Regions from separate parts of the Nocardia sp. NPDC056100 genome, predicted to be linked through region 1. Evidence: riboswitches for the same ligand, from Rfam matches in the RefSeq annotation. Region 1 holds a riboswitch; the other holds the start of a gene.

The links. A riboswitch is a leader RNA that binds a small molecule or an ion and turns the genes downstream of it on or off. The one in region 1 is predicted to bind ZMP and ZTP.
Region 2: it holds a riboswitch for ZMP and ZTP, as region 1 does, so the genes downstream of both, glyA (serine hydroxymethyltransferase) here and ACFC0O_RS13700 (hypothetical protein) in region 1, are expected to answer to the same signal.

What each region holds. Positions count from the first base shown of each region.
Region 1 is NZ_JBHJVY010000002.1:443,260-452,507, reverse strand. Features, by position in the region: gene ACFC0O_RS13725 (hypothetical protein) at 1-196, shown strand, start outside; gene ACFC0O_RS13720 (ferredoxin) at 193-792, opposite strand; gene ACFC0O_RS13715 (hypothetical protein) at 871-1,422, shown strand; gene ACFC0O_RS13710 (cupin domain-containing protein) at 1,860-2,234, shown strand; gene ACFC0O_RS13705 (hypothetical protein) at 2,258-2,632, shown strand; gene ACFC0O_RS13700 (hypothetical protein) at 2,826-3,794, opposite strand; ZMP/ZTP riboswitch at 3,822-3,901, opposite strand; gene ACFC0O_RS13695 (hypothetical protein) at 4,313-4,711, shown strand; gene ACFC0O_RS13690 (hypothetical protein) at 5,084-5,215, opposite strand; gene ACFC0O_RS13685 (hypothetical protein) at 5,444-5,632, opposite strand; gene ACFC0O_RS13680 (hypothetical protein) at 5,919-6,086, shown strand; gene ACFC0O_RS13675 (hypothetical protein) at 6,388-6,804, opposite strand; gene ACFC0O_RS13670 (DUF2789 family protein) at 7,336-7,755, opposite strand; gene ACFC0O_RS13665 (hypothetical protein) at 7,911-8,843, shown strand; gene ACFC0O_RS13660 (hypothetical protein) at 8,986-9,248, shown strand, end outside.
Region 2 is NZ_JBHJVY010000004.1:823,794-833,041, forward strand. Features, by position in the region: gene ACFC0O_RS34220 (isoprenyl transferase) at 131-910, shown strand; gene ACFC0O_RS34225 (hypothetical protein) at 1,028-1,621, shown strand; gene coaA (type I pantothenate kinase) at 1,625-2,557, opposite strand; gene ACFC0O_RS34235 (DUF885 domain-containing protein) at 2,781-3,977, shown strand; ZMP/ZTP riboswitch at 4,024-4,109, shown strand; gene glyA (serine hydroxymethyltransferase) at 4,227-5,522, shown strand; gene ACFC0O_RS34245 (glutaredoxin family protein) at 5,592-5,942, opposite strand; gene ACFC0O_RS34250 (hypothetical protein) at 6,022-6,294, opposite strand; gene ACFC0O_RS34255 (DUF488 domain-containing protein) at 6,316-6,702, shown strand; gene ACFC0O_RS34260 (PhoH family protein) at 7,040-8,332, shown strand; gene ACFC0O_RS34265 (LGFP repeat-containing protein) at 8,541-9,062, shown strand; gene ACFC0O_RS34270 (acyl-ACP desaturase) at 9,224-9,248, shown strand, end outside.

The DNA.
Region 1 (9,248 bases):
GACTGACCACCGCTACCACACGATCCGTTCGCAGTCATGGCTCGTTGGAACACCGGAATCGTTCATTCAGGCATTCGAATCCGCGACCGCCACACTCGCGCAATGGATTACCGGCAGTCACACCGCTGCCGACTACCGCGTCACGACCGGGCTTCCGAGCCCGTCGGTGACGCTGGGATCTGGTTCGCAGAACTAAGGCGATGCCTCGGCCACGAGGAGTGGCGATGTCGGGAGGGACCCTGTTACAGGGGTCGGCAGCGGATCGTCGGCGGTCGGGTATCGATCGTTCTCCAACCTGAACACATACTCCCGCAGGTCGGTTTCGAGGTTGGTCGCCAGGTAGGTTAGGAAGTCGCGAACACCCTCTGCCGCTTCGACTCTCTGGGCGATATCGCCAGCTTTGGTGTACTCCGCGAGCAACTGCCGAAGGTGCTCGGTGACCTTATCGCGGCCACTCCACCACGCCCGAACAGCCGCGGGAGTCCAGCGCGAGTCTCCATCGGAGGCATAGCCGTCGAACGGGTCGTCCGCTGCTGCCGCCAGCAGGCCCTCGACCTCAGCCGGCGACTTCGGCTGGCGATAGACGAACTCGTTGTAGTACCCACCCCCGTAGAGCACATTGCGCGGCGCGTGAATCCTTCCGGTCCAACAGGTATCGGTCTGCCCGGTGTAGAAGGGGCCTGGCACGTTCATCCAGTGCCGGTCCGCCCACCTGTCACCGTGGTAGAGCGAATCGTTGAGGTCGCGCCGGACCGACGTCATCGGATCCCAGCGTCGGGGTAGATCGCTCATGACACACCATCATTCCCCATCCTCGGCTCGCGGCGGTGAGTGTCAGTCGTCGGACCTCCCCCGCAGTTACCGATACAGTTGGGTGAGGCGAAAGATGGGGCTGGCGTGGCGATTTGCTTCGAACTGGTAGTGAACTTCGGCGACAATATCGACGCGGCACGTGCGGCAGTGTTGTCCTGCTCCCGAACCTCGGGGAGGGGTCCCCTCGGAGTGGGGGATCACCAGATCCCTTTGCATGCGCCGTTGCTGCGTACCGACGGGCCCTTCATCGAGTTGTCGATTCTGCCGGTGGCAGTCGGGTTCGGTGTCGCGTTGGATGGCACAGTTCCCCGATTCGCTCTTACCGCAGCGGAACTGACCGCGCTCGGTAACCACCTATACGAACTGCTGGCCGCATTCGACGGATACGTCGCCGCGACGGTCGGCTGGGACCCGGAGTGGATGATCGACCCCGCCGAACTCAAAAGAGAGTGGTTCGACGAGCCGGGCGAGGCATCACCACACGGCCTTGTCCTCTCCGAGGCCACACACGCTGAGCTCGGTTTGGGAGATGGCTCCATCGTCTTCCAGCCTGGATACCGATGGATACCGTATCGCGGTGAATCACCCAGCACCCTGACAGCCGACTGACGAATCGGCCTGTACTGGCAAGCGCGGTCATCGGCAATGTACTGGGTGAGCGGCCGAGCCATTTAGTGCGTGCAAATCTCTCAATGCCTTGGCGTGGCAGCGGTTTTCATCAATAGCATGTGCTCGTGAAATTTGGGGTCTGAGCCAAGCGGCTTTCGATGACGAACCGATCCCTGCCACGGGTACGCGCTGTTGTGGATGCTGTTCGCACCGCACCGAGGAAACTTGCGGGGAGGGATGGTGGGCCGACAGGAGTGGTTCCCGATAGTTTGCGGGAATTTCGTCGGTCGCGCTGAACCATTGGGTCCGATCGCACTTGTGTCGGCTCTCAATAAGTCGTGCTTATGAGCCGATACGCACAACGCCGTTGTTCCGAGAAGGAGCTCACGCGACGGTAATAGGGCTGGTTCCGTTGTTCATCACCTGGAGAGAACCCTTTGAGCACAACAACACTCGCCGACGCCCCCGAGTTCCGAAACGGCGACTCACTCTGCCGCTCGCTGGCCACCCCCTCGCTGGGGACCGTCGACCTCGCTGTCTGGCGCGTCGACATGCCACCGGGGTCGACCGGCAAGGAGCACACCCTGGACAGGGAAGAAGTGTTCGTCGTCGAAACCGGCAGGCTCGCAGTCACTCTGAACGGTCGCGGCTTGCTGGTGGACGCCGGCAGCGCCGTCATCGTGCCGCCCCACACCCCGTTCAGCGCGTCCAACGGCTCGGACACCGAGCCCGCCACCGTGATCGGCTGCGCGCCCGCGGGTATCACCGCAACCCTGGACGCGCTCACCGTCACCCCGCCCTGGACCGCCTGAACCCTGTAGCAAAGGACATCCCCATGACCGTCGTAAACCTCGACCAGGCCTCCGTTTTCACCAGCGACGGGTTCACCTTCCGCCCCCTGGCCGTCCCCTCCCGCGGATCCACCGATCTGGCGATCTGGCGGGTGGACGCCGCCCCCGCGGCAATCAGCGTCGAGCACAGCATGTCCCGCGAGGAAGTGTTCATCTCGCACACCATCGGCCTGCACGTCACCATGTCCGGTGAAGAACACCACCTGGCCCCCGGCGATGCCCTGTCCGTCCCGCCCAACACCAAGCTCGTCATCACCAATCCCTCACCCGACACCATCGCCACCTTCACCGCCGTCACCTCGGTCGGCATGCTCGGCACCATCGGCGACAACACCTTCGCCCCACCCTGGGCACAATAAGGCCGCTATCGATCCCGAAGCGGTTCACAGGAAGTCAGCCAACACGTCCTGCCCGGACCGCTGGATTTCGCTACGCCCGGATGCCAAATCCGTGGCCAAATCCAGCGGATCCGGGGCCAGCGTGCGGCAGTTCCCAGCCACGCGCCATGCGGCAGGAGCGGATGTTGGGGCCGGTTGGGCCAGTTGCTGCGGTCTAGTGGTGAAAGAGTCGAACTCCGGTGCGGGCGAGGGTAATGCGGTGTTCGCGACACGCCTCGGCGACCGCGTCTGAGCGGAGGGAGCCGCCCGGTTCGACGATCAACTCAACTCCGTGTTCGGCGGCGGCGTCGACGTTGTCGCGGAATGGAAGATACCCGTCGGAGATGAGAGTGATGCCCGAGAGCTTGGCGGAGTGTCGCCGCGTCCACCAGGTGCGTGCCTTGCTTCCGGCGAGAATCGTGCAGTCGATGCGTGATTGCTGTCCCGCACCGACGCCGATAGTCATTCCGTCCCGGACGTAGACAACGGTGTTGGACTGGGTATAGCGGGCGGTGATCATGCCCAGCAGCGCATCGGTCACCGCGTTGTCGCTCAGCGTGTGACCGTCGGCCACCCGCAGCAGGTCCGCAGTGATCGGCACACTGTCGCGGTCCTGTTCGAGAGTGACACCGAAGACCGTCCGGGACTCCGATTCCGGTGGCCGGAAAGTCGGATCGATCTCGAAGACGAGGAAACGGCCGCCTTTCTTACGGGCAAGTGCCGCAACAGTTCCGGGAGCATAGCCCGGGGCGATGATGCCATCGGAGACGATCCCGGACAGCATGTCGACGAGCTCGTGATCGACCGGCTCGGATACCGCGATCATGTCGCCGTACGACGAGCGAGGATCCGCGTCGCGGGCTCGCGCATAAGCCGCCGTGACCGCACCGTCGCCCAATCTCCAACTCGCTCGCATGGTTTCGTCGACCGGCCCGGCGAGCGCCGCGCCTGCCGGGGAAACGTGTTTGAACGACGTAGCCGACACGTGGCCCGTGGCGCGACTCGCTTCGGCGACAAGCTGCCAGGCATTGAGCGCGTCGAGATAATTGATCATCGATGCGAAGCCGTGCACGACTCGAAGATGATCACCATCGGTCGAAACCCGTGCGGTTTGATGCGGATTCATGCCGTAACGCAAGTCCATTGTGCTCCCCGTCTCTGGTCTCGAGATGGGGAGCACCCAGGCGTACGACGCTCCGATACTGCGCTTCCTCGTGGTCGGCCCACGCAACGCCAGTCGCGATCGATCACACGCTAACCCACGCTCGACCGAACGGCCAACCAGACCGAAACGCGCTGCATTCGGCAGTTGCGGACACCGGAACGGCCCGAGTCGCCTCGGGCCGTTGATCTTTCGAGGGTCCGCTGCGGTCCGCGCGCCACGCGGCAATAGAGTGCGTTTTCGCCCACGGCCCATCACCTCGGGTTTGACGGAATCGTTCATCGCCCCGCGAGAACGGATAGACACTGCGCGAAGTGGCCGTCGAGCACGGCAACAGCGCGCTGCGTCCCCCGCGGGATTCCGGGCCGAGTCCTGCATGGATGTTTCGGCTCCGAGGATTGTCGCAGTTGGGCAGACCGCGCGCCGATGTGGCGTCACACTGAGGCGGGGCGGGTGGCTGCATCCGCTGAATATCCACTCCCACAGAAGGACTGGCAGCAATGGAACCCGACGGCGCCTCCGCTATCCCTGAACTGAGCATCATCCCGGACACGGAGGTCAAGCCAGAAGAGTTGGCCGCCCTGACGCTTCGATACAACGGAGATGTACCCGAAATTGTGGTGCAGAACAGCGAGCAGGCTCACGTCTTCCCGCGGACCCTGCCCATCCGGGACGGGTCAGGCAACCTGATCGCGCTCTACGCGGCGTATGCCATTCCCACAGCGTCCACTCGCGCTCTGCCTGTGTACAGCGGCAACTACAACGGCCTGACTATTGACGAACACCTCAAGCTCGACCTCACCAAACTGGATGAGATGTACGCGCGCCGCCAGGACAGTACGGGCCAGACCGACGACGACGTTGCGCAATATTCGGAGGACTGGCCTACGGGCATGTAACACGACCCCACCGAAAATCCCCACGGCTACCGAGCGCCAGGAGGGACACGGACTCGCGCACTCCCTGGTGCGCAATACGACCCACGAGTGAGGTACTCCTGCGCCGACGAGCCCACGTTCATCGGCGTTGCGTGAGTTCGTCCGACGTCGGATCGGCACGGCTGATTGATCTTCCGCCGCATCGCGCTGGCTCGTTCGGTCAGCGCGGTATGCGGCCAGGGCGTTCGGCGGCGGTGATGTGGCACCCCGTTCGAGGCCGTCGCCGACATCAGCGGGCCGCGGACTGTGACCAGCTGAAGGCCCCGCTCAGTTCGGACTGGGCGGGGCCTTTTCGCGGTCGGCTGTAGGGTCTGCCGCCCGGTGCGAGCAGATCTATTCGCTCGCGAAGTCCGCGTCGGTGCCGATTTCGATCATGGACTCGTGCTCCGTGTCGGTCTCGGTGGCCTCGGCGGCGTCCGCGGCGAACTCTGCTTCCTGGTCCGGCGTGGCGTTGTCGTTGCTCATGGTCGACTCCCTCTGTGGTTCGGACTAGGGCCAGGACACTTCTCGGTCCCGGCCGACTGATGATTACCGTATCCGGACCGGTTGCGGGTCTCGTTCCCGAAGTTGCACAGCGGAATTCATCACCGCGCAAGATCGCCCCTCCGGTCGTCGTCACCGGCATCATCGCTGCCGCCTGCGCTGGCCGGTGAAGTCAGCGCGGTATGCGGCAAAGTAGTGCGATCGCTGCGGTCAGACGAAAGGCACGATGTTCCAGCGATGCCGGTGTCGTCGCGCCGGTCGCCTCAGTGCGCGCTCGAATTCGTGGGCTACCTCAGGCAATCCCGCGTCTCGCAATTGGTTGGGTAGTTCGCCATCGGTCAGGGCACCGTCGGCCAAAAGTGCTTCTAGTGCGGCCAGCTTCACGGTGTCGATCGCCATTCAGCCATCCTGCCTGATGAAACCATGCTGCTGTGCAGTCGCATCGGCAGCGGCGGACGTTCCGCTGGCCTGAGATCGGTTCAGCTCGCTGACCCTCGGCGGCCGGTTCGCACAGCGCGGTATGTGGGATCTGATGCGCGGCCGAACGCTGAGAGACTTTCAGCCCGCTGATCTTTCGGTGCATCGGCCTAGCGGTTCCACCTGTGCGGTAGGCAAGTAGCAATAGAGTGAGTTCTACGGCTGGCCGTGGACAGCGGTTGCCGAAGTCCCCGGGAAGGGGATCATCGTGACCAACTTGTCGAGAATCGTAGAGCCCGCACTGCTGGAACTCGCAAGCCTGAAGGCCGCCATGACCGAAACCGAGCGGGTGAGGCTGGCTTCGAGGCTGAGCGCGATCGAGCAGGTCTTGCTCGGGCTTGCTGCTGTCCTTCCGTCCGACCCTCGGATGAACTGACGATGGCTTAGTCGGTCGAGGCTTCGACTGCTTTATCTCGCACGGCATAGCGCTGGCCGGTTTGGTCAGCGCGATATGCGGCAGAATAGTGCGTTCGATGTCGGTCGAACCGGGGCATTTCGACTACCGATGTGCGGGCGCGGTTGTGAAATTTACAACGGCGCAGAAGTCGGAAGTCGCAGCGATCCGCTGCCTCGGATCGACATGGCCAGTGGAGCTTCCGCTGTGCGACCCCGATCAGCGCGCCACACGGCAATGGCGTGTGTTGTTGGGAGGCCGCAATTGAGTCTCGATCGCGGGATCAGTCGACGTGAACGCGAACCGATGCTATGACCGCATTGTGGAAGCCGAACTGGGTGACGACAATCGTCCGATCCCCTGTCACCTTCGGAATCCATGTCAAGACCAAGGTAGGGGTACCGATCCAAACCCCGAGATCAATCGCATTGGCAGTGCCGGTTTCCCTGTCCTGGATGGCAATATTTCCGTAAGAACTCGTGCGCATAATTCCAAGCTTGTAGCGGTTGCCTACCTGAAAATCCGTACCGAAGATCGTCATCAAACCATTGGCGGATGTGACATCTGCGGAAGCGGGCGGGGCCGCCACCCCCATCGCGCACAAACCAGCCATAACCACACCCGCAACAGACGTTGATCTCACGCTCTCCCCATTCCGCGTGGCACGGCAGGAGATCCCTTCCGCACCAACCAATTTCACCACCGGACACTACCGCAACGAGATCTGTACGTCGGTAGGCGAACTATTCGGCCGACCTGGCCAGGAGCCACCCAGGCTGGCAGGCACGGCCGGAGGCCGACACTCTCGCTCTCATTGGCATGTGCGCGCATTGGGAAGCTGCTGTCGGCCAACCGGTTTGAACGGCCGACCAACGCGCGGGTCGCGGCATGACCGGGCACTTCCAGGAGCCGGATCAACGGAGGTCCTCGGCTGATCAGATCGCGGTCCAGAAAGCGACGGTAGTACGTCTCATCGTTTCGGAGCAGATCCCATTGGGCCGCAACCGAGTTGCCGCCGTCTGAAGAATCGGTAGGTGAGTGCGCGCTGTCCGAATCCACGAGCGTGATTGTGCCCGTTTGGTACTGGTCGGTGCAGAGTGCGCGGGATGCGGCAGTTGCGGACGTTCCCCCGAACCCAGATCGGCTGGCCCGGTTGATCTTCGACTCACCCGCACTGGCCTGCCGGGGTCAGCGGGCTGGCCGAAACTGCTTTTGGGACATCGCACCGGTATCACAACGACTCGTGTAAACGCCTGTTCAGCACATCGATCCACTCTGCCCCTGGGAAATCGAATTCGATCATGTCCTTCATACAAAGCACCTGCTCGGGCGACCAGAACTCTGCGTCCAGGACCTCAGTGCCGGCATCGAGTTGATGCGTCTTGATGAATTCCTCCACGGACTCATCGTCCGTCGCCAGTTCTAGCTGCTCGAACAGGGCATTCAGGGTGTACGGGTCCGGATTCAAATCGGCCGTTGCTCGGTTCCGTGTGCAAGCAGGATTGGGGCTAGCGTACGACTGCCCGATCATCGGCGGATCAGCGCGTTCCAGCGAGCTGTGCTCGGCCTGTTGATCTTTCAGCCCGGTCGGATGGAAAGTGCTGCACGGCAGGGCAGTTCGATCGTGGTCTCGATTCGGTACCACGGACACAGATATCCTCGGCACGCAATCCTTCCTGGATGCCGCCCCGACCGGCCGGGACCGCAGGATTACCACCGGCTGCCCGAATCGGTTGCAGCACACGTGGTGGCCTTTGTCGGTACTGCCGGATATCTTTCGGGCACCAGGTCAGATGGGGGACAAGGATGAACGACGATTTCTGGGCTGCGGTGCAGAGTGGCATGCCGGAAATACTGTGGGCCGAGCATGACGAGAACTACAACCTGATCCAGCGGTGGTCATGGGTACGGTTCCGAGATACTGGCACCGGCAGTGAGATTCTGTTCTTCGAGAACTGCAAGGTACTCGAGGTCGCGGTGCGCACGCCGACCGATCCCGTAGCCGCGCAACAACTGCTGGCGGTGTTGTCGTCGAACCCGATCTGGACCTCACACGGACAACGGCACACGGCGTCCTGGCGATTGCTGACCGAGGACGAGGACTCCAGACACGACAGCTACTACGCCGAGGCCGCAGCGGCGGTTGCCAACGTGATGCGTGAAGGTCTGCGCATGGACCTCACCCGAATGCGATACGCAGTGGGCGACCGAAGTGGACCTCTGGGCATCCGGTGGACATGGAGCGGGTTTCTGACCGCCGACCGCCCCACCGATCGGCATGCACCCGAACAATGCTCCGACTGGGGCGATTTCGTCGAGCGCCTGGACTGGCTACTGCTGACTCAGCCGTGGAACGACGTATCTCGATTGGAAACTCCCACCATCGAGTTCCACAACGGCATGGAGATCATTTCGATCGGTGACAGCCTGGCGATAACCACGATCGTTGAGGGAATCGAAGAACAGCAGATCGAGGACCTGGACCATCGATTGTGCAGTCTCGGTTGGCGATCCGACACCAGGGAAGCCGGCTTCGGGATCTGGCAATACGGTCCATTCCCGATGCACGCCCTATCCTCGGACCGACAACTGAGGAACCTCGCCGAAGTGCTCGTCACGACGCTCAGGGACGTATATGGCGTAGCGCGTCCGCAAGACCTCATGCTTGCGACCAACACCAACTACATGGGCAAAGAACTCGGAATACAAAGCACACGCAATTGGACATACATCGGATAGGAAACCAGAGTCCAGCCCTGGTCTCAGGTCCCGGGACCTGAGACCAGGGCTCCGAGAATCATCCGAAACTCGGTAAAAGAGTGCTTCGGGAAGTACTGACAGCCGACTGGTTTGGACGGCCAACCAACACGCGGGTCGCGGCATGAGCGGATACATGGATGGCATACCCGTGGTGCGTCTTCCATGCTGGCAGTATCGGGTCATGGTGCCGGAGAGGCTTTTCGACGTTCGGGGTGGCTACACCGAGCTCTCGGAAGAACATGCGGGCAAGATGACGGCCACGGTGGCGGGAGCCCTGTGGTTGATCGACGACGTCCAAACAGCGCGTGGGATTGTGGAATTGGTGGATCTGCTGACCCGGCTCACCCGCGGGGTTCACGTCGACGCCGCGGAGATGTACGAGCA
Region 2 (9,248 bases), on a different contig from region 1:
CCGTAGGTTAGCCGTCCCGGATCACGGAAGTGGCGCACGACTCCGCAATGTCCGATCCGGCTATGTGCGCGTTTCACACCACTGTCCCGGTCGCTTCGGCCGTTGCCGAGAAGGCGTAGTGTTCCTCGGCGTGAAGCTTGCGAGTCAGGTGCGTGGACTCCCTTATCGCATTTACGAAGCCAGGTTGTCCAAGCAACTGGCCGGTCGGCAGCATCCCAGGCATGTGGCGGTGATGTGCGACGGCAATAGACGCTGGGCACGCGAGAACGGCTTCACCGATGTGAGTCACGGGCATCGGGTGGGGGCGCTCAAGATCGCCGAATTGGTCGGCTGGTGCGGTGAGTCGGGGATCGAGATGGTCACCGTCTATCTGCTCTCGACCGAGAATCTGCGCCGCGATCGCGAAGAGCTGGAGACGCTCTTCGAGGTGATCACCGATGTGGTCGACGAATTGTCCGCGCCGGAACAGAATTCGAGCGTCCGCATCGTCGGCGCGCTCGATCAGTTGCCCGAGGATGTGGCCGGGCGATTGCGGGAGGCCGCCAAACGCACCGAGGGCCGCGACGGCGTGCACGTGAATGTGGCCATCGGCTACGGCGGCCGGCAGGAGATCACCGATGCGGTGCGCTCCCTGGTCCGCCAGGAGATCGACGCGGGGGAGCACGGCGAGGATCTGGTGCAGTCCATCACCGTGGACGCCATCGGCCAGCACCTCTACACCTCCGGCCAGCCGGATCCGGATCTGGTCATTCGCACCTCCGGTGAGCAGCGGCTCTCCGGATTCCTGCTGTGGCAGAGCGCCTATTCGGAGATCTGGTTCACCGAGGCGTACTGGCCCGAGTTCCGGCGGGTGGACTTCCTGCGCGCCCTGCGCGATTTCGCCGCCCGGCACCGCCGCTTCGGCGTCTAGGCTGCTCCGTCTCAGGTGTGACAACGGGTGTACTTGCGACACGACCAGTCAACGGTTGTGTTGCAGTGCAATGGCTTCCGTGGTTCGCGGGGCTGTCGCTCCGTACCGTCGGAGTGCATGAGTGAGCTGAACCAAGGGCAGAGTGGCCCGGCGGATGTGGAGTCCTACCTCAGTTATGAGGAGTTCGGCCGCCGGTTCCTGGAATACGCGGCGTCACCGGAACGCATTTCGGGGGCATTCGAGAAACTCACCGGCGAGGCTTTCGAATTCGGCCCGATCGGGGTGGGACCGGGCCGCATCGCGAAACTCTCCGCCGCCGTGCGCCTGGGGCAGCCGCGTTTGAATCGTGAACCGCAGGAATACATTTCGTACGATCTGGTGATCCCGCTGGATGTCGATCTGCTCATCGACCTGGCGGTGGACCGCTATCCGTTCCACGTGGACGGCACCATTCACCTGCATCTCACCGTGCGCACCGCCGAACCGCTGCGGGTGCTCATCGAAATCGCCGAACCGCAGCCGAGCAATGTGCGCATCAATGTGGCCAGCGCGTCCCGCCGCGGTGAGCTGCTGCGCATTCTGGCCAGCGTCGATCATGAGATCCGCCGCTTCGTGGCGCGCTATATCGCCGAGGAGATCTGCAAGCCGAATATCCAGGCCGCCACCGATATCGATGTGGCGGCGCGCCTGGACGCGGCCTGGCGACTATGAGGTTCAGAGCTTACGAAGCCGCAGCCGGTTGATGGTGTGATCGGAATCCTTGCGCAGCACCAGCGTCGCGCGCGGCCGGGTCGGCAGGATGTTCTCCACCAGGTTCGGCCGATTGGTGTTGTGCCAGATCTCTTTCGCCTGGTTGGTGGCTTCCTGATCATTGAAATTCGCGTAGTGGTGGAACGCGGAGTTCGGATCGGTGAAGGCGGTCTTGCGCAGGGACAGGAAGCGCTGCACGTACCACTTCTCGATGTCCTCGATGCGGGCGTCGACGTAGACGGAGAAGTCGAACAGGTCCGACACCATCAGTCGCGGACCGGTTTGCAGCACATTGAGACCCTCGACGATGAGGATGTCGGGCTGGCGCACGCAGTGGTACTCACCGGGCACGATGTCGTAGGCGATATGCGAGTACACCGGCGCGCACACCTCGGGCGCACCGGATTTCACCTCGGTGACGAAGCGCAGCAGTTTGCGCCGGTCATAGGACTCCGGGAAACCCTTGCGGTGCATGATGCCGCGCCGGGTGAGTTCGGCTGTCGGATAGAGGAATCCGTCGGTGGTGACCAGATCCACCCGGGGATGGTGATCCCAGCGGGCCAGTAGCGCCTGCAGCACACGGGCGGTGGTCGATTTGCCGACCGCGACCGATCCGGCCACGCCGATCACGTACGGCACCTGGCGGTCCGGATGGCTTTCGCCGAGGAAGGTCGCGGTGGCGGCGAACAATCGCTGCTTGGCGGCGACCTGTAGATGGATGAGCCGCGCCAGCGGCAGGTAGACCTCGGCCACTTCCTCGAGGTCGATCTGCTCGCCCAGGCCGCGCAGGCCGGTCAGTTCTTCCTCGGTGAGCACCAGGGGAGTCGACTTGCGCAGTGTGCGCCACTGCTTCCGGTCGAATTCCACGTAGGGACTCGGCTCGCTCATCCGTGCCATTTATCCACGTCCCAGGGTCGGGCGACAACAGTCTCGCGGAGTTCGTCCCGCCGCCGAGTCCGGCGAACCGGTAACCACTCCACGCATAGCCGAATTGTGCTCGGGTCCAACAGGGCGGTGAACACCAGGTGTTGCTACTCACCAGTAACCGGCGTGACATATGCCATAGCCGCGTCGGCGTCCACGTCACCGGAAGCCGTGCGATCCAATACAGTCGCCTGTTATGGCAGCGCATCCACTGGTCACCGAATACCTGCGTCTCGGTCTGGCTTTCGACCGGTTGGAGGAGGGTTTCGTCGATGCCTACACCGGTGATCCGGCACTGCGCCGGGCGAGTGAGAACGCGCCGAAGCCGGAGCCGCGCGCGCTCGCGCACAAAGCCGCCGCGCTGCTGAAAGACCTGCCGGACGCGGGCCTCGCGCCCGAGCGCACCGAATTCCTGGACGCGCACCTGCGCGCGCTGGAATGCTCCGCGCGGAAATTCGCGGGCGATGACATCTCCTTCATCGATGAGGTGCGCGCGTATTTCGACGTCGATATCGCACCCGGTGACGAGGACGACTATCGCGAAGCGCATCGGCAACTCGACGAGGTGCTGCCGGGTGAGGGATCGCTGTTCGACCGCATCACCGCGCATCGCCGCGGCGATGAGATTCCGCCCGAACGGCTGCGCGAATGCGTGGACGCGTTCTCCAGCGCGCTGCGCGAGCTGGTGCGCGAACGCTATCCGCTGCCCGATCACGAACGCGTGGAATACGAAGTGGTGGGCGATAAGCCGTGGTCCGGCTTCAATTACTACCTGGGCAACTATCAGTCCCGCGTGGCCATCAACTCCGACCTGAAACAGCATCTGTCGCAGCTGCCGCATCTGATCGCGCACGAGTCGTATCCGGGTCATCACACCGAGCACTGCCGTAAGGAAGCCGGACTGGTGGGCGCGGGTCAGGATGAGCAGACCCTGTTCGTGGTCAACACCCCGCAGTGCCTGATGGCCGAGGGGCTGGCCGATCTGGCGCTGAAGTCGATCGTCGGCCCGGGCTGGGGCCGCTGGGCGCAGGAGATCTACGCCGATCTCGGGCTGCGCTTCGATGGTGAACGCGCGGAACGCATTTCGACCGCCTCGGCGAAACTGCTGGGCGTGCGCCAGGATGCCGCGCTACTGCTGCACGACCGGCATCGCGGTGAGGACGAGGTCGCGGAATTCCTGCAGCGCTGGAGCCTGGTCACCCCCGAGCGCGCCCGCCAATCCCTGCGCTTCCTGTCCTCACCCCTGTGGCGCGCCTACATCTCCACCTATGTGGAGGGCTACCGCCTGCTCGGCGGCTGGCTCGATCAGGCCCCCGATGCAGCCGATCGCTCCGAGCGTTTCCGCCGCCTCCTCGACGAACCCCTCACCCCGGGCGCGATCCGCCGAATGTGAGCGTCGCGAAGTGCGAGTCCGAAGCATGGCCGGCTGCAAGATAAGCTGACACCACCGCGACTGGCGCACTCTGAGGTGGATGTAACCACCGGGAAGCACCGAAGTCCCGCACCGCGCGCCTGGGTGCTGGGCGTGAGGACTTTCGGCACCCCCGAGAATCCTCCGAGCACGGAGGTTGCGATGAATCAGCATCAAGACACACAGAACCCCCTGGCCGACACTCCGGGCGTGGCCAATACACTCGGCCCCGTGACGCAGACGACCTCCTCTGTCAATTCCCAGTCCCTCGCTGAGCTCGATCCCGAGGTCGCTGCCGCGATGGGCGGCGAGCTCGCCCGCCAGCGCGACACCCTCGAGATGATCGCCTCGGAGAACTTCGTGCCGCGCGCGGTGCTGCAGGCGCAGGGCAGCGTGCTCACCAACAAGTACGCCGAGGGCTACCCGGGCCGCCGCTACTACGGCGGCTGCGAGAACGTCGACATCGTCGAGGATCTCGCGCGCGCCCGCGTGACCGAGCTGTTCGGCGCGGATTACGCCAACGTGCAACCGCATTCGGGTGCGCAGGCCAATGCCGCGGTGCTGATGGCGCTGATGAACCCGGGCGAGAAGCTGCTCGGCCTGGATCTCGCGCACGGCGGTCACCTCACGCACGGTATGCGCCTGAACTTCTCGGGCAAGCTGTACGAGGTGCACGCCTACGGCGTCAGCAAGGAAGACCACCGCGTCGATATGGACGAGGTGCGCAAGATCGCCCGCGACACCCGCCCCAAGGTGATCGTCGCCGGTTGGTCCGCGTACCCGCGGCACCTGGATTTCGCGGCCTTCCGCGAGATCGCCGATGAGGTCGGCGCGTACCTGTGGGTCGATATGGCGCACTTCGCCGGTCTGGTCGCGGCCGGGCTGCACCCGTCGCCGGTGCCGCACGCCGATGTGGTGTCCTCCACCGTGCACAAGACCCTGGGCGGTCCCCGCTCCGGTCTGATCCTGGCCAAGCAGGAATTCGCCAAGAAGCTGAACTCGGCGGTGTTCCCGGGTCAGCAGGGCGGGCCGCTCATGCACGCCATCGCCGCCAAGGCCGTGTCGTTCAAGATCGCCGGCACACCCGAGTTCAAGGAGCGCCAGGAGCGCACCCTGTCCGGTGCGAAGATCCTGGCCGAGCGCCTGACCGCCGCCGACTGCACCGCCAAGGGCATCAACGTGCTCACCGGCGGCACCGATGTGCACCTGGTCCTGGTGGACCTGCGCAACTCGCAGCTGGACGGTCAGCAGGGCGAGGATCTGCTGCACGAAATCGGAATCACCGTGAACCGCAACGCCGTTCCGTTCGACCCGCGCCCGCCGATGGTCACCTCGGGTCTGCGCATCGGCACCCCGGCGCTGGCCACCCGCGGCTTCGGCGATACCGAGTTCACCGAGGTCGCCGAGATCATCGCGGCCGCCCTCACCGGCTCCGCCGATCTGGATTCGCTGCGTCAGCGCGTTTCCACGCTGGCCCAGCAGTTCCCCCTCTACGAGGGCCTGGAGGACTGGCGTCTGCTCGGCTGAGTCCAGCCATAGGCAACAGCAGGCCCGCAGCGATCGAAATCGCTGCGGGCCTGCTACTTTGCGGAGGGGTCAGTTGGCCTGCGGCGGGCGCGGGCGGGGGAGGTCGTCGCGGCGGATCGGCCAGTAGCTCTTCGGCCCGCCGGTCAACGCGGGGGCGTCGGTGTTGATCACCGTGAGCAGCCACTGCGGTCGCGGATTGACCCAATAGCGCTCCTGCGCACCGATTGTCAGCTTCACCGTCGGCACCGTCTCATTGCCGTCGGCGACCTTGCGGACGAACGCCGCGGCCTCCGGATCGTCCCAGATATCGATCTCGCTGTAGACGATCCCGTTGCGATTGAGCACCCGGCGCAGGCGAGCGCAGAAGGGGCAGCCCGGGCGTCGATAGACGACCAGCTCCGGGGTGGTCTCAGCGGTCATGTCCGGATTCTAGAGCCGAAAGGGATTGCCCGCGAACACCATCGCGGTACCGGTTCCGGCGGTACCGCACAGCTATCGACTAGGAGCGTTTGGTCAGGTAGTCGATGTACATCGGGCGCAGCACCTCGCCGATCTCGCCTTCGCCCGCGTGTACGTAGTCGTCCAGCATGGGCAGCACGTACTTGATGTCGGCCTCGCTCTCGCCCAGATCGCCCGCGGCGGCCTCGGCGGCGGGGATGGACTTGAGCAGCTCCCAGAGGAACTTCACATCACCGTGGCGAACCGCCAGCTTCACGGCCCGGTCGTGCAAATCCTTGGTGGAGAGCGCCTCGAGTTCCTGTGTATCGGCCATGACCTCGACTGTAATGGACCGATGGCACAGCAACCGAGGTACCGGGTCAAGCGTGTGTACGACGCGCCCGCGGCCGATGACGGCCGCCGGGTGCTGGTGGATCGACTGTGGCCGCGCGGGGTCAGCAAACAGGCGGCGGCGATCGACGAATGGGTGAAGGAGGTGACGCCCTCGAACGAACTCCGGAAGTGGTATCACGACGATCCGGACACGCGACGCGCCGAATTCGAGACACGGTATCGAGTTGAACTCGCCGCGGACCCGGCGCAGGCCGCTTTGGCGCGTTTGCGCCGCGAGGCCGCCGCGGAACCGTTGACGCTGGTGACGGCGGTGAAAGTGCCTGAGCACAGTCACGTCCCGATCCTGCTCGATGAATTGGACGAAACGCCCAGAGGGGGAGCGCGTTAACGAGTTCTTCACCAATGTGCCTGCCAGTCGGGAAGCCGGATCGCGATTTCGAATGTAGCGTCGGTTGTGCGGGCCGCGTAGGTGTGGTTCGTACGGGAGGTCCTGATCGTGACTGAGCAACTCAGTGCGAGGGGGCCGGCACCCGGCCCTCGGGTCGTACGACCCTAGAGCCCGACCGGCCCAGCGAGAACGCTTGCGCGGTGCCGCGCGAGTGGCAAAGGAGCCCACCGTGACTGATGCACGCTCCGTCAACGCTCCCACACCGAGCGCCGCCTCCAACCGGGGCACGCGCACCACAGGTCCGGGAGTTCGCGCCTCGCAGTCGTCCGAATCAGGACTGAAAACCTTCGTCGTGGATACGTCGGTACTGCTCTCCGACCCTTGGGCACTGACACGCTTCGGCGAGCATCACGTGGTGCTGCCGCTCGTGGTCATCAGTGAACTCGAGGCAAAACGTCACCACCACGAACTGGGCTGGTTTGCCCGCGAGGCACTTCGGATGCTGGACGATCTTCGTCTGGCCCACGGTCGGCTTGATCAGCGGATACCGGTCGGAACCGGTGGCGGGACACTCCAGGTGGAGTTGAACCACACCGATCCGAATGTGCTGCCCGTCGGATTCCGCACCGACAGCAACGATTCCAGGATTCTCGCCTGCGCGCTCAACTTCGCGGCCGAGGGTCAGCGAGTCGTACTGGTATCCAAGGACATTCCGATGCGCGTCAAGGCGAGCGCGGTCGGCCTGCGGGCCGAGGAATATCACGCACAGGATGTCGTCACCTCCGGCTGGACCGGCATGGTGGAGATGGAGGTGGGCTCCGAAATCGTCGACAAGCTCTACAGCGATTCGGTGATCGATCTGGATGAGGCCCGGGATATGCCGTGCCACACCGGTATTCGGCTACTGAGCGCCCGGGGCAGCGCACTGGCCCGCGTCTCGCCGGATAAGCGGGTGCAGCTGGTGCGCGGTGACCGGGAGGCGTTCGGCCTGCACGGCCGTTCCGCCGAACAGCGCATCGCCCTGGATCTGCTGCTGGACGAGAGCATCGGCATCGTGTCGATGGGCGGCCGCGCCGGAACCGGCAAGTCCGCGCTCGCGCTGACCGCGGGCCTGGAAGCGGTGCTGGAGCGCCGCACCCATCGCAAGGTGGTGGTCTTCCGTCCGCTGTACGCGGTCGGCGGCCAGGATCTGGGCTATCTGCCCGGCTCCGAGAGCGAGAAGATGGGGCCGTGGGCGCAGGCCGTCTTCGACACCCTGGACGGGCTCGCCAGCCCGGAGGTGATGGAGGAGGTGCAGGCGCGCGGCATGCTGGAGGTGTTGCCGCTCACCCACATTCGCGGGCGGTCGCTGCACGATTCCTTCGTGATCGTGGACGAGGCGCAGTCCCTCGAACGCAATGTGCTGCTCACGGTGCTGAGCCGTTTGGGCAGTGGATCGCGGGTGGTGCTCACGCACGATGTGGCCCAGCGCGACAATCTGCGAGTCGGGCGACACGACGGTGTCGCCGCGGTGATCGAGAAGCTCAAGGGGCATCCGCTCTTCGCGCACATCACCCTGACCCGCAGTGAGCGTTCGCCGATCGCGGCGCTGGTCACCGAGATGCTGGAGGAGTTCGGCCCCAACGCGTAAGCGTTGCCGGTCCGCTCGAAACCCGTGAAAACCCTTGCCCGGCCGAGTCGATTCGTCGACTCGGTCGGGCAAATTCATGGCGTGTGTTTCATCTCATAATCCGCAGGGTATATTCCGGTCAAATACCTGCTCGTCGGTCGATTCGGTGAGAAGTGTGTATTCGCCGAAAGATTGCCGAGTGGCTGGCCCGGGTTATCGAGAGGATGCAATGCACACCTTCGCTCGACGTTCGGCCGGTTTCATCGCGGCCCTCGCAGTCATCACCGCCTTCACCGCGGGCTGCGATAAGGACAACAAGGATTCGAAATCCGATACGGCGACCACCAGCACCACGGTCATGGCCGAGACCACCACCGAGCACGCCACCGAAACCAAGATCGCCACCCGCGATGGCGCGGAGGTCACCGTCGCCGGTGACTTCCTGGCCAAGTACAACGAAATGGGCGGCGTGACAGGCCCGCTCGGCCTGCCCACCGGCGCACAGCAGGAGGGCCCCGGCGGCGGCAAGATGCAGGAATTCGCGGGCGGCGCGATCGTCTCCAGCCCGGCCACCGGAATCCACGTGGTGTGGGGCGAGATTCGCAAGGCGTGGGAGGAGAACGGCGGTCCGAGCGGCAAACTCGGCTACCCCACCTCCGACGAGACCGATATCACCGGCGGTAAGCAGAGCGAGTTCACCGGCGGCACCATCACCTGGGTCGACAACAAGACCACCGTCACCGAGAAGTGAGCGTTCCCAGCCGATAGTGGACGGCGCGGTCCGGAGCCTTCCCCGCCCCGGACCGCGCTGACCCGTCGTTTTCCTGTGCGGATACCAACGGGGCGGCGATAGCGATTGTGAATGCGAGGCGAAGATCCCCACGTTTGCTCCGCAGCCGCTAGGTTGTCTCCGTGCAGAAGCAATTGGCCGACCGGG